One region of the Exiguobacterium sp. ZWU0009 genome, then DNA from elsewhere that is predicted to be linked to it. Evidence: riboswitches for the same ligand, from Rfam matches in the RefSeq annotation. Region 1 holds a riboswitch; each other region holds the start of a gene.
What was found. A riboswitch is a leader RNA that binds a small molecule or an ion and turns the genes downstream of it on or off. The one in region 1 is predicted to bind lysine.
Positions count from the first base shown of each region.

Region 2: it holds a riboswitch for lysine, as region 1 does, so the genes downstream of both, L985_RS01310 (amino acid permease) here and L985_RS16415 (Na+/H+ antiporter NhaC family protein) in region 1, are expected to answer to the same signal.
Region 3: it holds a riboswitch for lysine, as region 1 does, so the genes downstream of both, L985_RS02800 (aspartate kinase) here and L985_RS16415 (Na+/H+ antiporter NhaC family protein) in region 1, are expected to answer to the same signal.

Region 1 is NZ_CP018057.1:3,174,689-3,182,885, reverse strand. It holds gene L985_RS16440 (WapI family immunity protein) at 1-342, shown strand, start outside; gene L985_RS16435 (M20 family metallopeptidase) at 409-1,581, opposite strand; gene L985_RS16430 (SDR family oxidoreductase) at 1,721-2,551, opposite strand; gene L985_RS16425 (hypothetical protein) at 2,687-3,556, shown strand; gene htpG (molecular chaperone HtpG) at 3,639-5,501, shown strand; gene L985_RS16415 (Na+/H+ antiporter NhaC family protein) at 5,567-7,150, opposite strand; lysine riboswitch at 7,262-7,440, opposite strand; gene L985_RS16410 (uracil-DNA glycosylase family protein) at 7,533-8,197, opposite strand, start outside.
Region 2 is NZ_CP018057.1:219,593-227,789, forward strand. It holds gene L985_RS01300 (diguanylate cyclase) at 1-552, opposite strand, end outside; gene L985_RS01305 (MarR family winged helix-turn-helix transcriptional regulator) at 690-1,145, opposite strand; lysine riboswitch at 1,311-1,499, shown strand; gene L985_RS01310 (amino acid permease) at 1,631-3,112, shown strand; gene L985_RS01315 (solute:sodium symporter family transporter) at 3,265-5,025, shown strand; gene L985_RS01320 (hypothetical protein) at 5,086-5,268, shown strand; gene msrA (peptide-methionine (S)-S-oxide reductase MsrA) at 5,338-6,285, shown strand; gene L985_RS01330 (DUF2252 domain-containing protein) at 6,353-7,648, shown strand; gene L985_RS01335 (branched-chain amino acid transporter BcaP) at 7,874-8,197, shown strand, end outside.
Region 3 is NZ_CP018057.1:535,573-543,769, forward strand. It holds gene phnF (phosphonate metabolism transcriptional regulator PhnF) at 1-260, opposite strand, end outside; gene L985_RS02780 (alanyl-tRNA editing protein) at 389-1,537, shown strand; gene L985_RS02785 (GNAT family N-acetyltransferase) at 1,534-1,962, shown strand; gene L985_RS02790 (argininosuccinate synthase) at 2,080-3,285, shown strand; gene argH (argininosuccinate lyase) at 3,282-4,652, shown strand; lysine riboswitch at 4,723-4,900, shown strand; gene L985_RS02800 (aspartate kinase) at 5,013-6,212, shown strand; gene L985_RS02805 (aspartate-semialdehyde dehydrogenase) at 6,226-7,218, shown strand; gene dapA (4-hydroxy-tetrahydrodipicolinate synthase) at 7,237-8,118, shown strand; gene dapB (4-hydroxy-tetrahydrodipicolinate reductase) at 8,115-8,197, shown strand, end outside.

The sequences.
Region 1 (8,197 bases):
CATCGCATCGTGTTTCGAGGAGAAGAAGGCAGTGTATCATGGGACATCTTACACGTCTATCCAACACAAGAAGAACTAACGATTCAGATGAAGGAACAAGATAGTGAACGCAACATTTCAGTTTCATTTGACGAATATGATCTGTTCATCCGTGCCTTTGCTCGCGTCCATGAGTCGTTACACGGTGAAGTCGTATTCGAGCAGGGCGTGATTCGTCTCCGTTTACGATATGACCGGCTTGGTCGTGTTTTCATCAGTTGGTCTGACGGACGAACAAGTCAAGAGTTTCGTAGTGATCAAAGTTATTTAAGTGAGGCGTTGGCACAGCTTGGTGTGTACTAAACTAAACACAGTAAAAGTAAAAGGAACGACTTTAGGTATTGCACCCGAAAGTCGTTCCTTTTTTATTTAAAGCGATGGAAGTGATTGATGTAATGGTGTGTTGATCAAGTTGAAGCAAAACGCAATCGTTTGTTCATACTCGGATAACGGAATCGACTCATCGACTTGATGCGCGAGACGAAAATCATGGAAAGAAGCAATCGCAATCGGAAATGCTTTTTTCGCTTGGCTGAACATCGCACCATCCGTTCCACCTGGGATGGCGATTTTTCGTGGTGTCACGCCGCTGACCTGTTCCATCGTATCTGCGACATGTTGTAAGAAAGGTGCTTGTTCATCGGTTTCACAAGAAGGAATATCCTTAATGACGGTCACGCTCATGTCAAAGTCGGGATCTTCTGCAACAAGTCGACGCTCAATATCCGTAAAGGCAGCAAGTACGTCCGCTCGACCGAATCCAGGAATCGTCCGGATATCCATATAAAACGAAGCCTGACTCGGAACGACGTTTGGTCCCTCGCCTCCTGAAATCGATGTGATTGACGCTACGACCGGACCGAGTGCCGAGTGATGATTCGTCGTGATCGAGAAGCGTTCCGATTTCACTTCCTGAATGACACGATACATGTCATCAATCGCATTACGTCCCAGTTGCGGGGCAGAACTGTGTGCACTTTTCCCGCGGCATGTCACTTCGATCCCGACGACACCTTTTTGTGCATAACCGATCATCCCACTCGTCGGTTCTGTGATTAGTAGAGCATCTAAATCATCCGCATACCCTTGTTCGGTCAAATGACGAGCTCCTGTCATTCCATTCTCTTCATCGGATGTAATCAGAAGTTTGACGGTGTTCGGACGGTTTTGACGTTCCTTGTATTGAATGAGCGCTTGCACCATCGCCATGACACCTGATTTCATATCTGAAGCCCCACGACCATAAATGCGTCCGTCTTCGATTTCACCACCGTATGGATCTTTCGTCCAGCCGTCTCCTTGGACAGGAACCGTATCGAGATGACCAGATAATCCGAGTACAGCAGGACGTGAAAATTCCTCGCTCGCAGGAACGATCGCGACGAGACAGATTCGTTTTGGTGAGACTTCAATCCATTCTGTCGAGATCTGATGATCAACCAGTACATCGTACACATAACGTGCGACGACTTCTTCTCCGTCCATTGGGTTGACGCTTGGAATTTGAAGACACCGTTGTAAGTAAGTAATTGCTGTTTGCATAAGTATTTCCCCCTTTACCTATCCTGTACCCTGATAAAAATACTTCAGGGAGGTAAACGAATTCGTAAAATAATTTACGGGGCTGAACGTCTTGAGATAAAAGAAAACGGTGCAACCAGAGGGTTACACCGTACCTTCCTCATTCACTTTTTTCTGCTTCGTCTTTCCATTTCGAATCGATTAACATCTCTCCCGGCCATGTATAAGCCATGATACCGCCGTCTGCTGTGATGTCCTCACCTGTGACATATGAGCTGTCGTCAGAAGCAAGGAAGAGGGCGACCGTTGCCATCTCGCGTGGTTTACCGAGTCGTCCGAGTGGTGTGATCCAAGCGTTCGCATCGCGGAACTGTTTACCTTGCTCTTTTTCTTTTTCACCAACAAGTGTATCGATGAGTGGTGTTTCGATTGTTCCTGGCGACAACGAATTGACACGAATGCCATGACGCGCATAATCGATTGCCATCGCGCGTGTGAAGTTCGCAATCCCGCCTTTCGCTGCGTTATAACCGGACCGGTTCAAGTCAGCTGCACGACCAGACATCGATGATGTATTGATGATTGAACCACCGTTATCAAGCATGAGTGGAATCAAGAATTTACTGACGAGGAATGTACCGCGCAAGTCGACCGCGATGATCCGATCGAAGAGATCGATGGGATACTCATGGACTTTCCCGCCTTGTTCATCGATTCCGGCATTATTGAAGAGGACGTCGACCGTACCGTATGTCTCTTTGATGTGCTTCGCAAGTTGCTCGACACTCTCGACGTCTGAGACGTCAACATGGACGGCTTCCGCTTTTCCACCGTGTTGTGTAATCTGTTCTACTGTTTGTTGTGCTTTTTCAAGTGAGACATCGGCACAGATGACCGTTGCTCCCTGTTCTGCGAAGACAAGGGCGGTCGCTTGTCCAATCCCTGTTGCCGAGCCGGTAATGACAGCTACTTTTTGCTCGAGTCTACCCATTGCTAAATCCCTCCTAAGTCATATCGTTCACCTTATGAAACATTCCCGGAGAAATAGAGATTAAACCCATCGATGCGTCTAGTGTTGGTGGATAGGGGGTACATCTACAACAGCACAATCGCTGTAAAAAGGGAGATGAGAACGCTGACATCCGATCAATGGCATCTTGCCAAAAAATTATTACACGAAGCCGTCCAGTACCAAATGACACTCGAGAAGAGTGCATTTGCAAGTGAATTGATCGACCAAACGACACCTGTCCTCTGGTTTGGTGATGCGACGCGTAGCAGTTGGGTAACGATCGCGACGAACCCATCCCGATCGCAGTTTTTAGACCGAACAGGTGCATTACGATTTGACGAGCACGGTCCACTTTTCATACGTCCACAATCCATGACGTGGAATGCATATTTACAAGAAGAGACATTGACGGAATCGATCCGACGCTTCAATCGTTACTTCAAACAACCAAATGTGTACCGAACCTGGTTCGGTCGACCAGGTGGCGGTAAGCTCGAAGGATTCTTGAATGGATTGGGTGCGTCGTTTTACGAGAAGACGTTTGATCCAGTCATTCACTTGGATTTTTTCCCGTTTCCGACACACCACTACATGGGAGCAATCAAAGAACGCAGAGTGTTGGAAGATAGTCCGTTCGGTCAGACATTTTTGTTACGCCTGCTCGAACTGTTTTCGATAAAAGGAATCATCCTGCTCGGGAAGGAACACACGGAACGATTTGCGAAGCTTGAACCAGACATCGATTGGACGATCTATCGACCGACGGATTATCCGGACGCGATTTTTCAAGTCGGCGTCTCGTCACGATTTCAGGTACCCGTTGTCGGGCTCCACTTCAAACCAAGTGAGCAGTTCATCGGTCTCGGTAATCGAAAGGATGAAAACGGCGTCAGTCATGGCACCTACGGGTCAGCAGAGCACTTACGTCAAATTGGAGAGATTGTCTTTGAAAAAGTCGCGACATACAGTGAAAAAGGAGATTGACAGATATTTCGAACTCCCTAATAATAGGAGATGAATTAGCACTCTATATGATTGAGTGCTAAAAAAGGGAGGCAGAATGAGCATGGAAACGAAACAATTTAAGGCGGAATCAAAACGATTGCTGGAGATGATGATTCATTCCATCTATACGCATAAGGAGATTTTCCTGCGCGAATTGATCTCGAATGCAAGTGACGCCATGGATAAGATGTACTATAAAGCATTGACGGACGAGACGATTTCGTTCGAGAAGGAACACTACAAAATTACGATTGAACCAAACAAAGAAGCGCGTCAACTGATCATTCGTGATACGGGAATCGGAATGACGAAAGAAGAACTAGAAGAGAATCTCGGTACGATCGCGAAGAGTGGATCGCTTGCCTTCAAGGCAGAGAACGAGGCACAAGATGGTCATGATATCATTGGTCAATTCGGTGTCGGATTCTATTCTGCATTCATGGTCGCAGACGTCGTCACCGTCGTTACGAAACCGTTCGGCAGTGCAGTCGCTTATAAATGGGAATCTCGTGGTGTCGAAGGTTATACGATCGAGGAGGTCGACAAAGAAACCGTCGGAACGGAGATTACGCTCCACATCAAGGCGAACGAGGAAGAAGAATCGTATGACGAATACCTCGAGACATATCGTTTGCGCAGTATCATCAAAAAATACTCGGACTTCATCCGTTATCCGATCGAGATGAAGGAACTCGAACGTCAGCCAATCGAAGGCAGTGATGAGACGGAAGAGGTCGAAGTCGTCAAGACGATCAACAGCATGGTGCCGATCTGGCGGAAGAACAAACGGGAATTGACAGACAAGGACTATACGAACTTCTACCAAGAGAAGCGGTATGGTTTTGACACACCGGCAAAACACATTCATATCAGTGTCGATGGTGCCGTTCGTTATCAATCGATCTTATTCATTCCGGAGCAGGCACCGTACGATTATTATTCGAAGGAATTTGAAAAAGGTCTCGAGCTTTATGCGAATGGTGTCTTGATCATGGAAAAATGCAGTGACTTGCTGCCGGACCATTTCAGTTTCGTCAAAGGAATGGTCGACTCGGAGGACTTATCGCTCAACATCTCGCGTGAACTTCTACAACACGATCGTCAATTGAAGCTGATCGCGAAAAACATCCAAAGTAAGATCAAGACACAACTTGAAGCCCTCTTGCGTGAAGATCGCGCGAAGTACGAAACGTTCTATCAAGCGTTCGGACGTCAGCTGAAGTTCGGTATGTACAATGATTACGGCATGCACAAGGAACAGGTGCAGGACCTCATCCTCTTCTACTCGGCGAAGGAGAAGAAGTTGATCACACTCGCGGAATACGTCGCAGCGATGCCAGAAGATCAAGCGCATATCTACTACGCCGCTGGTGAGAGTACGAATCGTTTAGATAAGTTACCACAATCCGAGCTCGTCCGTGATAAAGGATACGACATCTTGTACTTCACGGAAGAGATCGATGAGTTCGCGATCCAGATGCTCGTGACGTACAACGAGAAGACGTTCAAGTCGGTCACGAGTAGCGATCTAGGGATTGAAGCAGAAGAAGCGGAGACGACGGACGCACAAGCAGAGATGTTCCAAGCGATGCAGGAAGTGCTAAGTGGACAAGTCAAGGAAGTTAAGGCATCGACGCGTCTCAAATCGCATCCCGTCTGTTTTGCGACGGATGGCGCCGTCTCGATCGAGATGGAGAAAATCCTGAAGGCGATGCCGAATAACGAAGGGGTAGAAGCGGTCAAGATTCTTGAATTGAATCCGTCACACGCGGTATTCCACTCTCTTGAAACGGCGTATCAAAACGATCGTTCGAAATTCGAGCGCTATACCAAACTGATGTACCAACAAGCATTGCTTGTCGAAGGGCTTCCACTCGAGGATCCAGTAGCGTTTGCGAATGATGTGTGTTTACTGATGGTGTGAAACGAATAGATATAAAAAAGGCATTGGATGCGCGCATCCAATGCCTTTTTTCGTAAAATGCTACATTAATCCGTCTGTAAATCCGAAGCGGTTTCTCCTTTTTTTGAGAGAACGTTCAAGACGACGATGAAGAGTACGAATGTGACAAGAGCTCCGATGAAACCGTAGACCGAAGACTCCGTGAAACCGATGACTAAATAACCGACTGCTGCAGTGACGGCACCGACTAGCGCATACGGTAACTGTGTCGTAACGTGGTCGATATGATGTGATCCAGCCCCTGTCGAACTGAGGATCGTCGTATCGGAAATCGGTGAACAATGGTCACCGAAGACAGATCCAGCAAGAACGGCAGCAAGCGTCGGTAACAAGAGTGAGGCATCGACAGCCATGACGAGATCCGCACCGATTGGCAACATGATCCCGAATGTGCCCCAACTTGTTCCTGTCGAGAATGCCATCAAGCCGGCAATCAAGAATAACAAGAATGGCAAGTACGAAGCAGAAATCGAGTTGCTGACGAAGCTTGCAAGATAGTCACCGGTTTTCATGTCACCGATGACAGCGATGATCGTCCAAGCGAATAACAGAATCACGACTGCTGGCCACATCGAACGCATACCAGCAACGATGCTTACCCGGTAATCGCGACCCGGAATTTTCCGTCCGATCAGCATCAGGAAAGCGACGATTAAACTAATGACGACACCTGCGACGAGTGAACGTGTGACGTCTGTCGATTCAAATGCTCCAATTAAAGTAAACGGGCGATTGTCGGCAGCAAGTGCCTGAGCACCTGTTCCGAGCAACGCACTGATCGTAGCGATGACGAGAACGACGATCGGAACGACGAGATCCCGTACTTTTCCATTCGTATGTTCGTTGACATCTTTTGCCATCCCCATCGGTGTTCCTTTTGATGCATCAAAAAGTTCACCTTTCGCGGCACGACGTTCATGCTGTTTCATCGGTCCGACAGAGACGCCAGAGTAAGCGATGTAAAGTGTTAAAAGTAACGCGAAAATCGCATAGAAGTTCATTGGAACGATCATCATGAAGGCACTAAACGCTGAGTAATCCGTAATCGAGTGCGTCGTTAAGATACCGGCGATGATGGAGATGATGAATGCGCCCCAACTCGAAAGCGGACTGATGACACAAACAGGCGCAGCTGTTGAGTCGATCAAATAGGCAAGTTTCGCTCGTGAGACACCACGACGATCCGTTAACGGACGACTAACGTTTCCGACAGCAAGACTATTGAAGTAATCATCGATGAAAATCAAGATACCGAGTCCGAAGGCGACTAAGCGTGCACCACGCGCCGTTTTGACGTGCGTAGAAGCCCATTCACCGAAGGCACGAGCGCCACCTGATGTCTGAATGAGCGTGGAAAGGACGCCGAGCAATAACAAGAAGACAAGTAATAAGACGTTCCACTCGTTCAAGGCACCGTCCGCCCAAAACAGGCTGAAGATGTTCTTGCCGAGATAGGTTATCGTATCGATCGGATTAAAACGGTGGAGTAACAGGGCACCGACGAGAATGCCGACACCTAACGAAAGAACGACCTTTCGTGTAAAGATGGCTAATAAGATAGCTAGTAAAGCAGGTACAAGGGCAATGATGGAATCTGAATAGTTGACCATGAAAAATATCCTCCTCTTTAATAAATGGCTTAAAGATGAGACCCCGCGGCACAAAAAAAGCAAGGGCACCGGCAACAAAGCCGACACCCTCGCTGGATGCGTCTTTCTTAGCCGAATTGGAGCGCTCCATACAAGTACTATGTATGGCAATCGATCGGGTGTTTCCCGAATCGACCAACGACGATATGTTAGACACATACTGTCATTTCGGCGATGTCACCTTTCCTGTAGTCGTCTTCGTTGTCATCCTCGGACCAAGTACTGATTGAAATCGCGCCTCTACCTCATCGATAGAATAGTCATATTCTGTTCTTATGGACACTTTATCATGTAATTCAGAAACGATTCAACCATATATTCTGATAATTTAAGATAAAGTTATTTATTCAGCAAAATGTTGAATGAGCTGTTTCATCAAATAGGCTTGGTTTTCTTCGAATTGTTTTTTTCGATGACCATTCGCACCAGAGGGATGAGGGAATCCCGAAAGAAGCTGATGCTGTTCGATTCGTCCGTCATGAATCAACCCACGGACTTGTGTCTCGACGACACGACCGAGCGGAATCAATAGCGCCGGTTCGCGTAGCTGATTGATTTCAGCGACGAAGTGTTCTTCTGCATAATGTTTTAGCAAAGGACTACGGCTGATTTTCGGTTGATGACCCGAGTAATTCTTTTCGCGATAAAAGACGGGTTGCTTTAACAGCGACGTCGGTTGCAATAATTTTTGATGTTGATGAAATAAGCTAGCTGTCGTCTCAATTCCGAGCAATGCTGGAAGTTCGAGTGTATCAAGCATCTGAACGAGGTTACGTCGCATCGTTCCGGCAAAGCTTGCTGTATATTTGACGAGGCGTGCCGTCTCTTCTAATGAAACACCATGATGGAGGGCATCCGTCGCTTCTTCGAAAGCGATTCGCATCTGTTCAAAACCTGGTGTGATCCCGATGATGACGACTTTTGCTTCAGTATTGACATATTCGCCAATCGGAGAGTAATAGACGGTCAGCTCGTTCTCCTGTTGCAATAAAAAATCGTCCGTCCATA
Region 2 (8,197 bases), 300 kb from region 1:
GCGTAATTCCGTTAGCAATCGAAAAGCGACAAAGCCAGCTAATAAATTAAAGAAGACGTACGCAATCGAGATTTTAAAGAATGTCGACCAGCTGTGCGTCAGGATGTAGATGGCGGGTAACGAATAGAGAATACCGACCAACACCATAAGCTGAAAATGACGCATCGAGACATGGACGAATCGACGAATGATTCCGATTGTCGTGATGAACAAGACGATGATCAGCGTAGATAAATAAAAACCTTCCATTTGATCAACTGGTGTTAAAAAGTAACGTGTCCCAATGATCATCGCACCCGCAACGATGGCGCTTGGAAAACCACCGAACAGCATGGCGATCGCGACGGGAACGATACGTAAATCAACACGGGCGACATCGATTTGGATCCCATTGAACATCAATAAAACCGCAACCAGACCACAGACCGCTCCGAGTATAAGTCGAATGCTCCATTTGGAGTTCAATGAAATACGCGGTTGATTTCGAAACGGTAAGAACAAGAGAGTAATCGTTGTAAACAGTAGACAAAAGTTAATGATGAATTGATTCATGATGGACAACAAATCCTCCCAACTCCCCCAGCTAACAGATTTCCATATATATACTTCCAGTATACTCAAGTAGATAACGGTTAGACAGAGGGAAATCTTTAGATAAAATAGAAAAAACGGTAGAAAATCTACCGTTTTTAAGAAGACGAAGTAAGTGTATCCTCATCCATCGTCTGTAAAATTTTATTAAAAACATGAACCATCGTTTCAAGCTCTTCTTCTGTCAATGTGCCGAAGCGATCTTGTAAATAGTTTTTCCGGACGATTTCGAGATCCCGAAATGCACGTTCACCGTCCTCCGTCAAAGCGAGGACGATTGAACGACGATCTTCCGTCGAACGTGTTCGGGTGACATATCCTTGTTTATACAGCTTATCCGTCAAAGCAGTGACTTGACTCGTCGCGAGCTCAAATTGTTCCGCAAGAAGCGTCGGGCGCTGAGGACCATTTTCTGAAAGGCTTCGTAAGATGAAAAACTCACTCCGGGTCGCCGTTCCTTCAAATAGCCGGTTAAGTTCACGTCGCAGGGTACGAAGAATGACACGCATTTGTTCCTCGAGTCGATAAGTTAGCAAATCACGTTCCTGTGGCATGCAAGCAGCATCCTTTCTCTCAGTGGACTTCTACCATTTAGTGTACTAAACATATCGGATTTTTACCATCGACTACCTGATATTCGAAAAAGGCAATTGACAATTTCGTGGCGATTTGTGTAATATGGCGTAGTAATAACTAACTTAATTCAGTTCTCACTCAACCAGTGGGATGGAGGTTGCAGTTCTTAAGAGTACGGTTACGGATGTCGTCAAGCGACAGATGAGGTGACCTGAAAGGAAGAATTGCCGAAATCAATCATCGCTTTGAAGATGATTGATTGGGATTAGATCAAATAGGTCTAATACTGTCACAAGTCGGGTATCACCTACTTGTGGAGAGCTATCTTTCACGACGGTAGAATGAGGCGCATCCATTTTATTATGTTGCGTTCTCATCTTCCATCTGGAAGATGAGGGCGCTTTTTGTTTTTTCATTCAAAAAGTGTCCTCTCAAAAATTTATTAAAGAGAGAAGCGAACGAAATGAACAATCTAGATGTGAAACAAACAACAGATTCGACAGCAGAAGGATTAAAACGTGGATTACAAGCCCGTCATATGTCAATGATCGCCATCGGTGGAGCGATCGGAACAGGACTCTTCATTGCGTCCGGTGCTTCCGTCGCAGCAGCAGGACCAGGTGGTGCGCTCCTATCGTATGCAATCGTTGGTCTGATGGTCTACTTCCTAATGACAAGTCTTGGTGAAATGGCAGCGTACATGCCGGTCGCTGGATCCTTCTCGACATATGGAACGAAATTCGTCGATCCATCATTCGGCTTTGCACTCGGCTGGAACTACTGGTACAACTGGGCAGTCACGATCGCAGTCGAGCTCGTCGCAGCACAAATCGTCATGACGTATTGGTTCCCGGATGTTCCTGGATTTTATTTCAGTGCCTTGTTCCTCTTACTCATGATTGGCTTGAACTACTTCTCCGTTAAAGGATTCGGGGAAGCGGAGTATTGGTTCGCGATGATTAAAGTCGTTACCGTCATCGTCTTCTTAGTCGTCGGTGTTGCGATGATTTTCGGTGTCTTTACATCGGAGCCACCGGTTGGCTTTAAAAACTTTGCTCTTGGCGATGCACCGTTCGTCGGTGGGATTCCTGCCGTCATCGGAATCATTCTTGTTGCTGGATTCAGTTTCCAAGGAACGGAGCTCGTCGGGATTGCCGCGGGTGAGTCAGAAGACCCGAAAAAGAACGTTCCTAAAGCAGTCAAACAAGTTTTCTGGCGTATCTTACTTTTCTACGTCTTCGCGATTTTCGTCATCGGAATGCTCATTCCGTATACGAGTCCGAACTTGGTTTCGAATGACATTACGGACGTAGCGGTTAGTCCGTTTACGCTCGTCTTTGAAAAAGCAGGTCTTGCGTTCTCAGCAGCACTCATGAACGCTGTCATCTTGACGTCTGTTCTATCTGCCGGAAACTCAGGCATGTATGCTTCGACACGGATGCTGTATACACTTGCGCGCCAAGGCGATGCACCGAAGTTATTCGCGAAAGTCTCGAAAAACGGTGTACCCCGTAACGCCTTGCTTGCAACAGGTGCAGTCGGTGCGCTCTGTTTCTTGACGTCGATGTTTGGTGGACAAGTCTACCTGTGGTTACTCAATGCTTCCGGGATGACAGGATTCATCGCATGGCTCGGGATTGCGATCAGTCACTATCGCTTCCGTAAAGGATTCGTTGCACAAGGTCACTCGTTGAAAGACTTACCATATGTTGCACCAGCGTTCCCGTTCGGTCCGCTGTTCGCATTCGGTCTTTGTTTCCTTGTCATCGTTGGTCAAAACTATGCCGCATTCCTCGCTGATCAAATCGATTGGGTCGGGATTGCTGCGACGTACGTCGGTATTCCATTGTTCCTTGCCTTCTGGTTAGGACATAAATTCAAAAACCGGACGTCGATCGTTCGTTATGACGAGATGGACTTCCCAGAACATCCGCGTCAATCGTAATGTGTGAACCACCTTCTATAATGAAGGTGGTTTTTTTATTTCTTTAAATGAAAACGTTTTCTAAAATATAGTTTTGGAAAAGTATAAAAAAGGAATCAATGAATACATATTACAAGAATAGAAAACATGAATGAAGAATAGGGGGGAGACACATGACTACATCTGAATTATTTTTCACATTAGGTTCTGCAGCGTTTTTCATGTTGCTCGTTGCCTACATATCCTATCGATTGACGCGTGGGAAAACACAAGGCGTCGATGAATACTTCTTAGCGGGGCGAGGTCTAAGTGGCGTTTTCATTGCCGGATCATTACTACTGACGAATTTGTCGGCAGAACAGTTGATTGGACTCAATGGACAATCCTTCATGGGGAATATGTCGAGTATGGCATGGGAAGTTACGGCGGGATTTGCTGCAATCATCATGGCCATCTATCTGCTCCCGAAATTTCTCGGGCTAGGTATCTCGACATTACCGGAATACTTAAGTCACCGGTATGATGAGACGGTTCGCCGGATGACAGTCTTACTCTTTTTACTTGGATATATGTGTGTCACGATTCCTTCGATGCTTTATTCGGGTGGAATTGCTGTCTTGCAGCTGTTCGATGTTCCGGAATTATTTGGTCTCAGTTATACGCAATCCCTTTGGTTAGTCGTCTGGGTCGTTGGAATCATCGGAGCGATTTATGCAATTTTTGGAGGACTACGTGCGGTGGCTGTCTCCGATACCTTGAACGGGATTGGGCTTGTCTTCGTTGGATTCCTAGTTCCGGTGCTTGGCTTTATCGCGCTGGGTGACGGGAATTTGCTTCAAGGAATGAAGACGATTGCGACTGTGCAACCGGAGAAGCTGAACGCAATCGGAAGCTCAACCGATGCCGTTCCGTTCTTTTCGATTTTCACGGGCATCCTATTTGCGAACTTATTTTATTGGTCACTCAATCAATATGTCATTCAACGTGTGCTCGGGGCAAAAGATTTGAAGGAAGGACAGAAGGGCGTCTTAATGACAGGCTTCTTGAAGTTATTAGTTCCGATCTTCATGCTGATTCCTGGGATCATTGCCTATCACTTATATGGGAACACACTAACGAGCGGTGATCTATCATATCCTCGACTCATTACGGAGTTGTTGCCGGTCTCGCTGATGGGATTTTTTTTAGCTGTCTTACTCGGAGCTGTCTTCAGTTCGTTTAACTCGTTGCTCAACAGTATTGCGACACTTTTCGTACTCGATATCTATCAGCCGGTGTTTGCGAAAGAGGCGAGTGATGAACATTTGATTCGCGTCAGTAAATGGTTTGGAACGATCGTTGCCTTAATTTCTTTCGTCATTGCGCCGTTCTTGATGTACGCGCCGGACGGCTTATGGAGTTTGATCCGGCAATTCACAGGATTTTTCAACATTCCAATTCTCGTCATCGTATTAATGGGGATTTTCATGAAACGAATTCCGGCGATTGCGGCGAAAATCGTCATTGTCTTTCACGTGTTCGCGTATTACTTATTCGTCTTCGGTTTCAAACAACTGTTTGGCTGGGATCATGGCATTAGCTATATTCATGGATACGGTATTCTACTCGTGATTGAAGTGCTATTCATGGTATTCATGGGGTATCGTTACCCAGCCGTCCAGTCAAGAAAGGTCAATCGACGACAGTCTGTCGAGCTCACTCCATGGAAGTTCGCGATTCCAGTATCGATCCTATTATGTACATCAATCATTTGGACGTACGTTCTGTTTTCAAAGATCGGACTGGCTTCGACAGCAGGTGTCGTGTCGAGTTGGTTCTGGCCGGTCACGTTAGGACTTGTCATTGCGACGATCGTATTATGGCGTGTGTCGCTAAACGCTTGGGAGGTGAAGTACCGGACCTATCTCGAAGAAGAGTACCGTCAAGCCGAATAATCCTCTCGCAGAAGGCATGACATATCAGGTAAGATGAAAGAAAAACAGGAGGCGATCTTCTTGAATTACTGGTACCACTTTAAGCGTGCCTTCCTACCGATCGCATTATTGCTTGTGACGCTTGCCTTGTACCAAATGATTTATCGTTTGAATAACATCTGGTATTCGTTTGGAGGACTTCTTCTTGTCTTTGCTGCGATTTACTTCGTCATGCGTCGTCTAAAAGCGAACCCAGAGGATTGAATGAGCAGGAAAGTCGAGTCCATTCTCTGAACGAGGTAAAATAGACACATACAGAGGAGGGGAAGATAGATGGCAAAAGCAATATTTGCAGGTGGTTGTTTCTGGTGCATGGTCAAGCCATTCCATAAATATGATGGTGTAGAGCAGGTCATTTCAGGATATACCGGTGGTCATACAGAGAACCCGACTTATAAAGAGGTCTGTTCGGAAACGACAGGTCATTTGGAGGCGGTTGAAGTCACGTACGATCCGTCCGTCATTACGTACGAAGAATTACTCGAGATCTTCTGGCGTCAAATCGACCCTACGGATGGCGGAGGTCAATTCAATGACCGTGGTGAATCATACCAACCGGCTATCTTTTATGTCGATGAAGCACAGCGTGAGGCAGCTGAACGTTCGAAAGCAGAGCTTGACGCATCAGGACGCTTCTCACGTCCGGTCGCGGTAGAGATTCGTCCAGAAAAGCCGTTTTGGCCAGCCGAGGAGTATCATCAAGATTATTATAAAAAAAATCCGTTCCGTTATCAGATGTATAGTGTCGGCTCAGGTCGCGCGAAATTCATCAAGGAAGCGTGGAAGGATCACGGTAAGGAAAAAGAACTGAAAGAACGTCTGACACCAATTCAGTATAAAGTCACACAAGAGAACGGGACAGAACCCGCTTTCCGTAACGAATACTGGGATGAAGAACGTCCAGGTCTTTATGTCGACATCGTCGATGGCACACCACTCTTCACATCGAAAGATAAGTTCCAGTCGAACTGTGGTTGGCCGAGCTTCGCTAAACCAATTTCAGAAGAGAAGATGGAAGTCGAACTCGACACGAGTCACGGGATGACGCGGACGGAAGTGCGTTCTGCGAATGCAGATAGTCATCTCGGTCATATCTTCGATGATGGTCCGACCGAACTTGGTGGTCTTCGCTATTGTATCAACTCAGCAGCGTTACGATTTATTCCGCTTGAAGAGCTTGATTCGGCAGGATATGGGGAATATAAAAAACATTTCGAGTAACATGTAAGGAGCAGTCAAACGATTTCGTTTTGACTGCTCTTTTTTCAAATGGAAGGGAGAGAATCGAATGTTTCGACCCGTATATGAAGAGATTCGACAAATGACGATTGCGAAGGTACTTGATTTTTACGATCATGAAATTCGTCAGCTCAATGAGCAAGCACGTCAGGAAAAGTACGACAAGATGAGTTTGAGTCCATTTCGCTTTTTCCGCGGGAGTTCACATCTGTTTTATTATGACGTGACGCGAATCCCTCTTGGTTTTGATACACCTCGTGATAAACCGACGTGGATTCAAGGCGATCTTCACTTTGAGAATTTTGGTGTTCATGGCAATGCGAAGGGAGAGATCATCTACGATATCAATGATTTTGATGAAGGGTACTTAGGATCTTATTTATATGATTTGATTCGCATGGCGGTCTCCGTCCGGTTGTTCGCTGAAGAGGCAGGATACGATCCGACTCCTGCGATTCGAAATTATGTCCTGGAATACTTACACGATTTAAAAAAGTACGCTCTCGGAAAAGATCCGAGTGATGTCTGTTTTACGCGGGATAATACGAAAGGACCAATCAAGAAGTTGATTAAAAAAGCAGAAAAGAAACGTGAAGAATTAATGGGAGAGCGGACGGAACTGGTGGATGGCGTGAGACGTTTTTGTACATTACCGGATATGGCAGCGGTAGATGATCCAACGCGAATAGCGATTGAGTCTGCTTGGTCCTCCTATATCGAGACGATTGACGCAGAGGATCGTCGTGACGAAGCGTTCTATACAATCAAGGATATCGTCCGGAAACTAGACAGTGGAACGGCATCGATTGGTCTTGAACGCTATTACATCTTGATTGAGGGGGAGGGAGGGGAAGAGGATTTGATTCTAGAGATGAAACAAGCTCAGACTTCTGTCCCTTCGTTGTTCCTTCCCGTCCATCGTCCAGAAGCAGAAACAGTTCATCAAGGACGCCGAATCATCACGTCCCAAAAAGCGATGCAGGCACATGAGGATCCATATCTTGGCTACCTGACGATTGGGAAAAAGGAATATTATGTACGTGAGCGCTCGCCATATAAGAAAAAACTAAAAGCAAAGCATATCAAAAGTCAGGAAGACCTTGAGAACGTATTGTGTATTCAAGGTCAAATCACCGCGAAAATCCATGCGCGGGCGGATCAGGACGCCGGGATTAAAGAAAAAATTTTGACACATCATGCGGATGTTGAAATCATCCAAGCCATTGGTGTTTCGGACACCGCTTTTTTAGAGCAAATCGAGCGTTGGTCAGAAGCCTACGTGACACGAACAAAGCTGGATTACCAAGTGTTTTTGGAGTGGGTGAAGACTCGAAAAACAAATTAAAAACCTAACAAACTGAGGCTTGTCAGATGGCTGTGTAACATGTGTTACACAGCCATCTTTTTTGTACGGATTTTTTTGTTTAACGAATGAAAGCGTTCAATAAAATAGAAATAGGTATAATGACCTATATCAATTTATCAGAAAACTTCGTAAATTTTTGATTAAGTTCTTGCGGACGACTCGCTCCGTAGGACGAATCATAACAGGTACAGGGGGAAATACATCATGAGTTTGACGCGGAAAAAAGATGTTTCCGCTATGATTGCTGCAAGTAAACGAAACAGTGGACTTGCTCGAAATCTTGGCGCGATGGATTTAACGTTTTTAGGAATTGGCGCCATCATCGGAACCGGAATCTTCGTTTTGACGGGAACAGGAGCATTGACCGCAGGACCAGGACTTATCGTATCATTCATCTTATCTGCCATCGCCTGTGGTCTAGCCGCTCTTGCTTACGCTGAATTCGCATCAACGATTCCGGTCAGTGGATCCGTCTATACGTACACGTACGCAACGATGGGAGAGATATTCGCTTGGATCATCGGTTGG
Region 3 (8,197 bases), 610 kb from region 1:
CCAGACAGTTGCATAACGATTTTTTTATTCGCGACGAATGTTCCACGTCCTTTTTGACGAATCAAGTAACCGGCGTTGACCAAGTTTGAAATGGCTTGTCGGACCGTCATTCGGCTGATTTGGTGCGCTTCGGCAAATTCGCGCTCGGACGGGATCAAATCGCCAGGTTGAAGAACACCGCTTTCAATTTGTTGTTTTAAGGCAGCTTCGATTTGATAGTAGATGGGGAGTGGTGAATTTTTATTGATATGCTGAATCACGGCATTTCGTCCCTTCGCGATCGGTAGTCTTTCGTCTAGTGTACTAGGAAAAAGGCAAGCCGACAAACGATTCTGGATGAAATATGGCATAATACAGAGTGAAACTGACAGAGAAAGGTGGTCGAGGCATGCGCCCCGAACAAATAGAATCCGATGTCCGAACCTTTCAGACATCCATTCGCACGACAAAACAAGTAGATGGCTATTGGGTTGCTTTAGAGAAAAGTTATTTCTATCCCGAGAGCGGTGGACAGCCAGCGGATCGTGGAACATTGAACGACCAACCGGTCCTTGACGTTCAAATCGAAGACGGTGTCGTCTGGCACCAACTGGCGACGCCGCTCACAGGTGATGTCACCGGTATCGTAGATGACGCAGTCCGGATCGATCATGCGGCGCAACATACGGCACAACATGTCATCTCTGCGATCCTACAAGATGAATCAAATATCAAGACACTCAGTTTTCGAACGGGAAGTGAGGTCTCGACGCTTGATATCGAGACACCTGAATGGACAACTATGCAACAAGAACAGTTGGATCGACGATTACGGCATGTGATTGAACAAGGATTACCGATTACGGCAACCGAATATGACGAGGCGGAAGCGCTACGCTTACCATTACGAAAAACACCACAAGTCGAAGGACGAATTCGTGTCGTTCAAATCGGTACACTCGATTATAGTGCCTGTGGCGGGACGCATCTTGATTCGACGGCACAGCTCGAGTCGATTCTCTTTACCGGAGTCGAGCGGATTCGTGGAAATATTCGTCTGTCCTATGTCGCGAAGGAACGGGCATACCAACTCGTTCAGGCAGAACGACGAGCCTTACGGGAAGCGGCGCAAGCCTTGTCGGTCAAACCAGTTCAAATGCTAGAAGCCGTCCAAGCGTTACAAGAAGAGCAGAAACGCTTAACGAAACAGGTCGAACACGCCCAGGAACAACTCGCAACGTTCACACTCGCTCACGCTTTAGAACAACAAGAAGGCATTCTTGTATTTGAACATCTGGAGGAAGAGATCAAGGTTTCCGAGCAACTCGCTAAAGCGATTCAAGAAGCAGGGCGCGTCGGCGTCGTTTGGAATGCGACAACGAACAAGCTACTGATGAGTAGTCCAGGTGAACCCCATCTCGGGAAATTCGCTAAAGCACATGTCCAAGCATTCAATGGGCGAGGCGGAGGAAGTGCGGTTCAGGCACAGGCACAATTTACGAATCGGGATGATGCGATGGCATATGTCGATCGATTACGGGAGGAATATCAGTCATGACAGTCATTCAAGTACGTACAGCAGAACAACATCAAGCCGTCCGGATGATCCGAGAGCGTGTCTTCGTCGAGGAGCAAGGCGTACCACGCCATCTTGAATACGATACACATGATGAGACAGCGATTCATCTGCTTGTTCTCGATGAGCAGAATCGCCCGGTCGCAACAGGGCGCACACGTCCATATGACGACCAACGGATGAAAGTTGAACGTGTGGCGACGCTAGCAACAGCGCGAGGAAAAGGATACGGTGGCGAGTTGATGCAGGCAATGGAACGAGTCGCACGTCGCGAAGGGAAGCAATTGCTGACACTCGGTGCACAAGTTCAAGCCATCCCGTTTTATCAAGGACTTGGATATACGATCGTCTCCGATGAATTCGACGATGCGGGCATCCCGCACCGGACGATGGAAAAGAAAATGTAAGTCATTTTGAAAGAAATCCTGCAAAAAGGGTTTCTTTTTTTGTTTTCTATGTATATATATAATTCATAATGAATTTTTATACAGACAGATGAATTTAAAACCAGGAGGGAATTATACATGTCGAAACAAAAATTGATCTTAGCGTACTCTGGGGGACTTGATACATCGGTAGCCATCAAATGGTTGAGCAAGGACTATGACGTCATTGCCTTATGCATGGATGTCGGAGAAGGAAAAGATTTATCCGTCATTAAAGAAAAAGCACTCCTCGTCGGTGCGATCGAATCGATCGTCCTCGATGTTAAGGAAGAATTCGCACAAGACTTCGTCTTGCCAGCACTTCAATATGGCGCTCATTACGAAAATGCCTATCCATTGATTTCAGCGCTTTCACGTCCGTTGATCGCAGAAAAGCTCGTCGAAGTCGCGCATCAACACGGTGCAACGGCTGTCGCGCACGGATGTACCGGAAAAGGGAACGACCAAGTCCGGTTTGAGGTTTCTGTCGCAGCGCTTGATCCGTCACTCGAAGTCATTGCACCGGTTCGGGAGTGGAAATGGTCACGGGAAGAAGAAATCGCCTATGCGAAAGAAAACAATGTGCCGATTCCGATCAACCTCGATAGCCCATACTCAATCGACATGAACCTCTGGGGACGGAGTAACGAGTGTGGCGTCCTAGAAAACCCTTGGACAGAGCCACCGCAAGACGCTTACGCGTTGACAGTAGCGCCAGAAGACGCTCCGGATCAGGCAGAAGAAGTCATCATTGGCTTTGAAGCAGGTGTTCCGGTCTCGATCAACGGAACGTCATATCCACTGGCGAAACTGATCACGGAACTGAACATCATCGCTGGTGCACATGGGGTCGGACGGATCGACCACGTCGAGAACCGTCTCGTCGGTATCAAATCGCGGGAAGTCTATGAGTGCCCAGGAGCAACGGTTTTACTCAAAGCGCACGCTGCACTCGAGACGATTACGTTGACGAAGGACGTCGCGCATTTCAAACCACTACTCAGTAAACAATATGCAGAAACGATCTACAACGGTCTCTTCCACGCACCATTAACGAAAGGCTTGAAAGCTTTCTTGACGGCAACACAACAGGACGTCACAGGAGAAGTTCGCGTTAAACTGTTCAAAGGAAACGCAACCGTGACAGGTCGTCAGTCCGCTGTCTCACTCTACGATGAGAAACTTGCGACGTACACGAAAGAAGACGCGTTCGATCATGAAGCAGCAAAAGGCTTCATCAAATTACACGGACTTGCCGTTTCGACTCATGCGAGCGTACATCGTCAGGCGGGTGTAACGAAATGACCAAACTCTGGGGTGGACGTTTTACGGAAAGTGCTTCCGCTCAAGCGGAAGCCTTCGGAGCATCGATCACGTTCGATCAAAAATTAGCGAGCGTCGATTTAAAAGGCAGTCTCGCACACGCGCAGATGCTATTTGAACAAGGGATCCTCGCTCAAGACGAGTGGACACAAATCGAGCAAGGACTGAAGCAACTGGAAACGACGTTAGCGGATCATGTGTATACGCTAGCAGATGAAGACATTCACATGAATCTCGAGCGTCTATTGACGGAACAGATTGGTCCGGTTGCAGGAAAACTGCATACGGCACGGAGCCGAAATGACCAGGTCGCAACGGATTTACATCTATGGATGGAACAACATGTTGAAGCGTTGACGACGGCATTACGCGAGCTCCAATCGGTTATCACGGAACAAGCTGAGCAACATATCGAGACGGTCATGCCAGGTTATACGCATTTGCAACGGGCACAACCGATCTCGCTTGCGCATCACTTGCTCGCTTATTTCTGGATGTTCGAACGTGATGTCGAACGGTTGACGGATAATCAAAAGCGGATCCGGAAATCACCGCTCGGGGCAGGCGCGCTCGCGGGGACGACATTCCCAATCGATCGTTTCCGTTCTGCCGAGTTGCTCGGTTTTGAGTCAATCTATCCGAACAGTCTCGACGCTGTCTCCGACCGCGATTTCGTCATCGAATACCTCGGGATCGCCTCGACCGTCATGATGCATCTCTCGCGTTTTTGTGAAGAAATCATCATCTGGGCATCGCAAGAATTTGGCTTCATCGAGTTGTCTGATGCTTTCTCGACAGGGTCGAGCATGATGCCACAGAAGAAAAATCCTGATTTCGCTGAATTGATTCGTGGGAAAACGGGGCGCGTCTACGGCAATCTGATGGGCTTCTTGACGACGATGAAGGCATTACCACTCGCTTACAACAAAGACATGCAAGAGGATAAGGAAGGGGTCTTCGATACAGCAGATACCGTTCTCCAATCCGTTCAAATTTTTACTGGAATGATTGAATCCGCGACGTTTAAGACCGAAGCGCTCAAGAAGGCGACAATGCAAGACTTCTCGAATGCAACGGAACTCGCCGACTACCTTGTGACGAAAGGCATACCATTCCGGGAAGCACATGAAATCGTCGGTAAAGCCGTCCTTTACTGTGTGCAGAACGGTTGTTTCCTGAAGGATTTGAACCTCGAGACGTATCAAACGTTCCATCCTGATATCACGGAAGACGTCTATCCGCTCCTCGATCCGGTTCAAGCAGTAGCACGCCGGACTAGCTACGGCGGAACAGGGTTTGCTGCCGTGTCGGAGCAACTCGAACTCGCAAAACAGCATCTTGCAAATTGACGGATTTTGAAAAAAATCAGTCAAATGACTGGATTTAACAAAAGATGTCTGCTATAACTGTAACTAACAACCGACAGATAGAGGCGCGGATGACATGAGTAGCATCATTCTTGAAGGCAAGCATGCTGAATGATGTGAAAGGGGAAGTCCGCCGAAGTGAACGAGAAGATGCTTCTTCTCATTTGCTGGTACAACGGTTAAGATCCGTTGTACTGCCGAAACCGATGTTTCGGAGCGCTATCTTACGTAAAAGAACGAATGACTTTGTCTTCGTTTGTCCGATCGTGATAACGACGGGCCGTAGGAACGCTCCTACCGGCCCGTCGTTTTTTTCTGTATCGGGACAAAGGAGATAGGATTGTGACAACTGTACTTAAATTTGGTGGAAGCTCGGTTGCGACTGTCGAACAGATTCAGTCTATTGCGAATTATTTGAAGAGTCGCGCAGCCGAAGGTGAAAAACTCGTCGTCGTCGTTTCGGCGATGGGCAAGATGACAGATTCTTTGATTGCTCAGGCGCAAGCCATCACAGATCGCCCCGAGCGAAGAGAACTCGATCGACTGCTTGCCATCGGAGAAGAACAGACGATTTCATTACTCAGCATCGCCCTCAACTCGCTCGGTGTCAAAGCGTTATCGCAAACAGGCGCTCAAGCAGGAATCAGCACGATGGGCGTGCATACGAAAAGTAAGATCAAACAGATTGATGGAGATCTGTTACGACAAAAACTCGAAACGTACGATGTCGTCATCGTCGCCGGATTCCAAGGGGTCAACGAACTCGGTGATGTCACGACGCTCGGACGTGGTGGATCGGATACGACGGCTGTTGCGCTTGCGGCAGTCCTTGATAAACGGTGTGAAATCTACACGGATGTCGACGGTGTCTATACAGCTGATCCACGAATCCATGCTGCTGCTCAACCGATTCCGCACATCTCGTATGATGAGATGATGGAGATGAGCGCCCTCGGGTCGAAGGTCATGGAAATGCGGAGTGTCGAACTAGGAAAAAAATACGGCGTACACATCTTCGTCGGGAAAACACTTGAATCGAAAAGGGGAACATGGATCATGGAAGCGACGGAAACAATGGAACAAAAAGCGGTGACGAGTGTCAGTGTCACGAAGAACGTTTTGACGGTATCAATCAAACACGTACCGCAAACGAATGCAGCAGTAGCCGATATCTTCGAACTGTTATCAAACCGCCACGTCAACATCGACATGATCAGTCAAACGACGTTCGACAGTGACATCTTCTTATCGTTCTCATGTCCACTTGACGAGGAAGAGTTCCTCGATGAAGCATTGAAAGATATCATGGATCGTTTCACGACAGTCAAGGTCGACCGCCACAATCAGCATGCGAAGTTATCTGTCGTCGGCATCGGGATGCGGGATGCAACGGGTGTTGCCTCAAAGTTGTTCGCAATCTTCCGAGCAGAGAATATCCCGTTCTATCAAGTCACGACATCAGAAATCAGCATCTCGTACACGATTGCACAAGCAGACATTGAACGGACGGTTGCAGCGATTGCCAACGCGTTCGAATTATAAGGAGGAAAACAGCATGTATCATGTAGCCGTCATTGGAGCAACCGGCGCCGTCGGTCAAAAAATGTTACAAGTACTTGCAGAACTGGATTTCCCGGTCAGCCGCCTGTCCGCTTACGCTTCTGCTCGTTCAGCAGGGAACACGGTACAGTTCAAGGGAGAAGACATCACGATCCAAGCACTGACACCAAACATCACGGAAGACGGAATCGATGTCGCGTTGTTCGCAGCGGGCGGAACGATCAGTGAGCAATATGCCCCGTTACTAGCTGAAAACGGAACACTCGTCGTTGATAATTCAAGTGCCTTCCGGATGCAGGAGACGATTCCACTCGTCGTGCCAGAAGTCAATCCACAAGCGATTCAAGCGACGGATCGTTTAATCGCAAATCCGAACTGTTCAACGATTCAATCCGTCGTCGCCTTAGCACCGCTCCAGTCACTCGGATTCGAGCGGATCAACTACACGACGTATCAGGCCGTATCGGGTTCTGGTCAAAAAGGAATCGAGGACTTGGCGCGTGGGGCGCGCGGAGAAGAACCCGTCAATTACCCGCATCCGATTCACGATAACATCTTGCCGCATATCGATGTATTCCTTGAGAACGGTTATACGAAAGAAGAGCAGAAGATGATTGATGAAACACGGAAAATCTTCAATCTTCCAGCATTACCCGTCAGTGCGACATGTGTCCGAGTTCCGGTCACGAACTCTCACTCGGTTGCAATCAACGTCACGTTTACACAACCGACGACGGTTACAGCAATCCGTGAAGCGTTAGATGGGGCACCCGGCGTCGTCCTCGTCGATGATGTCACGAATACGCGCTATCCGATGCCACTCGACGCGAGTGGGACGGACGATGTCTACGTCGGACGAATTCGACAAGATGATAGTCTCGCAAACACGTTCCATCTTTGGTGTGTAGCTGACAACATCCGAAAAGGTGCCGCGTCAAACGCCGTGCAAGTTGCACGCCAAGCCATCGAACAGTCGATTCATTCATAAAAAAAGGAGGAGTTCTTCATGTTCAAAGGAGCAGGTACAGCACTCGTCACACCATTTAATGAAGCAGGCGAGTTGGATTTACACGTATTCGAACGCTTAATCGAGCAACAACTCGCAGCAGGGATTCAGGCACTTGTCGTCGGAGGGACGACAGGAGAAGGATCGACACTAACGAATAATGAATTCGAACAACTCCTGACGACTGCCGTTCAGGTCACGGCAGGACGAGTACCCGTCATTGCTGGAACAGGTTCGAACAACACCGCAGCGACAATCGAGAAAACATTACTCGCAGAACGTCTCGGTGCGGACGCAGCGATGCTCGTCACACCGTACTACAATAAAACATCACAGGCCGGTCTCGTCGCACACTTCACAGCGGTCGCTGATGCAACAGAGTTGCCGATCATGCTGTACAACGTTCCATCCCGGACAGGCGTTACGATCGCAGTCGAAACAGCAGTGACGTTAGCACGTCATCCACGCATCCAAGCCTTTAAGGAAGCGAGTGGAGATGTCAGCTTTATGGGTGAACTGATGGCGGCGATTCCGGAAGACTTCGCGGTCTTCTGTGGAAATGATGATCAAATCCTTCCGTACATGGCATGGGGCGCACAGGGTGTTATTTCAGTTCTCTCTAACCCGTACCCAGCAGAGACACAAGCACTTGCTGAGGCATTACTAGGGCAAGATCTCGTCACGGCTCGCCGGATTCAGGCAGACTTGTTACCGGTCATCGGTGCTTTGTTCAGTGACGTCAATCCGATCCCAGTCAAAGCATCGCTTGAAGAACTCGGCTTTGCTGTCGGTGCGCCACGCTTGCCGCTCGTCCGTCAATCGGAAGCGGGACACGCCCACTTACTCGAAACGATGCGGGCTTACAAAGGAGTGGTTCGATGAAACTTGCGTTACACGGTTATGGGGCGACAGGACAATACGTCGTCGAACTCGCACCACAAAGTGTCGTGGCGATTGTTGA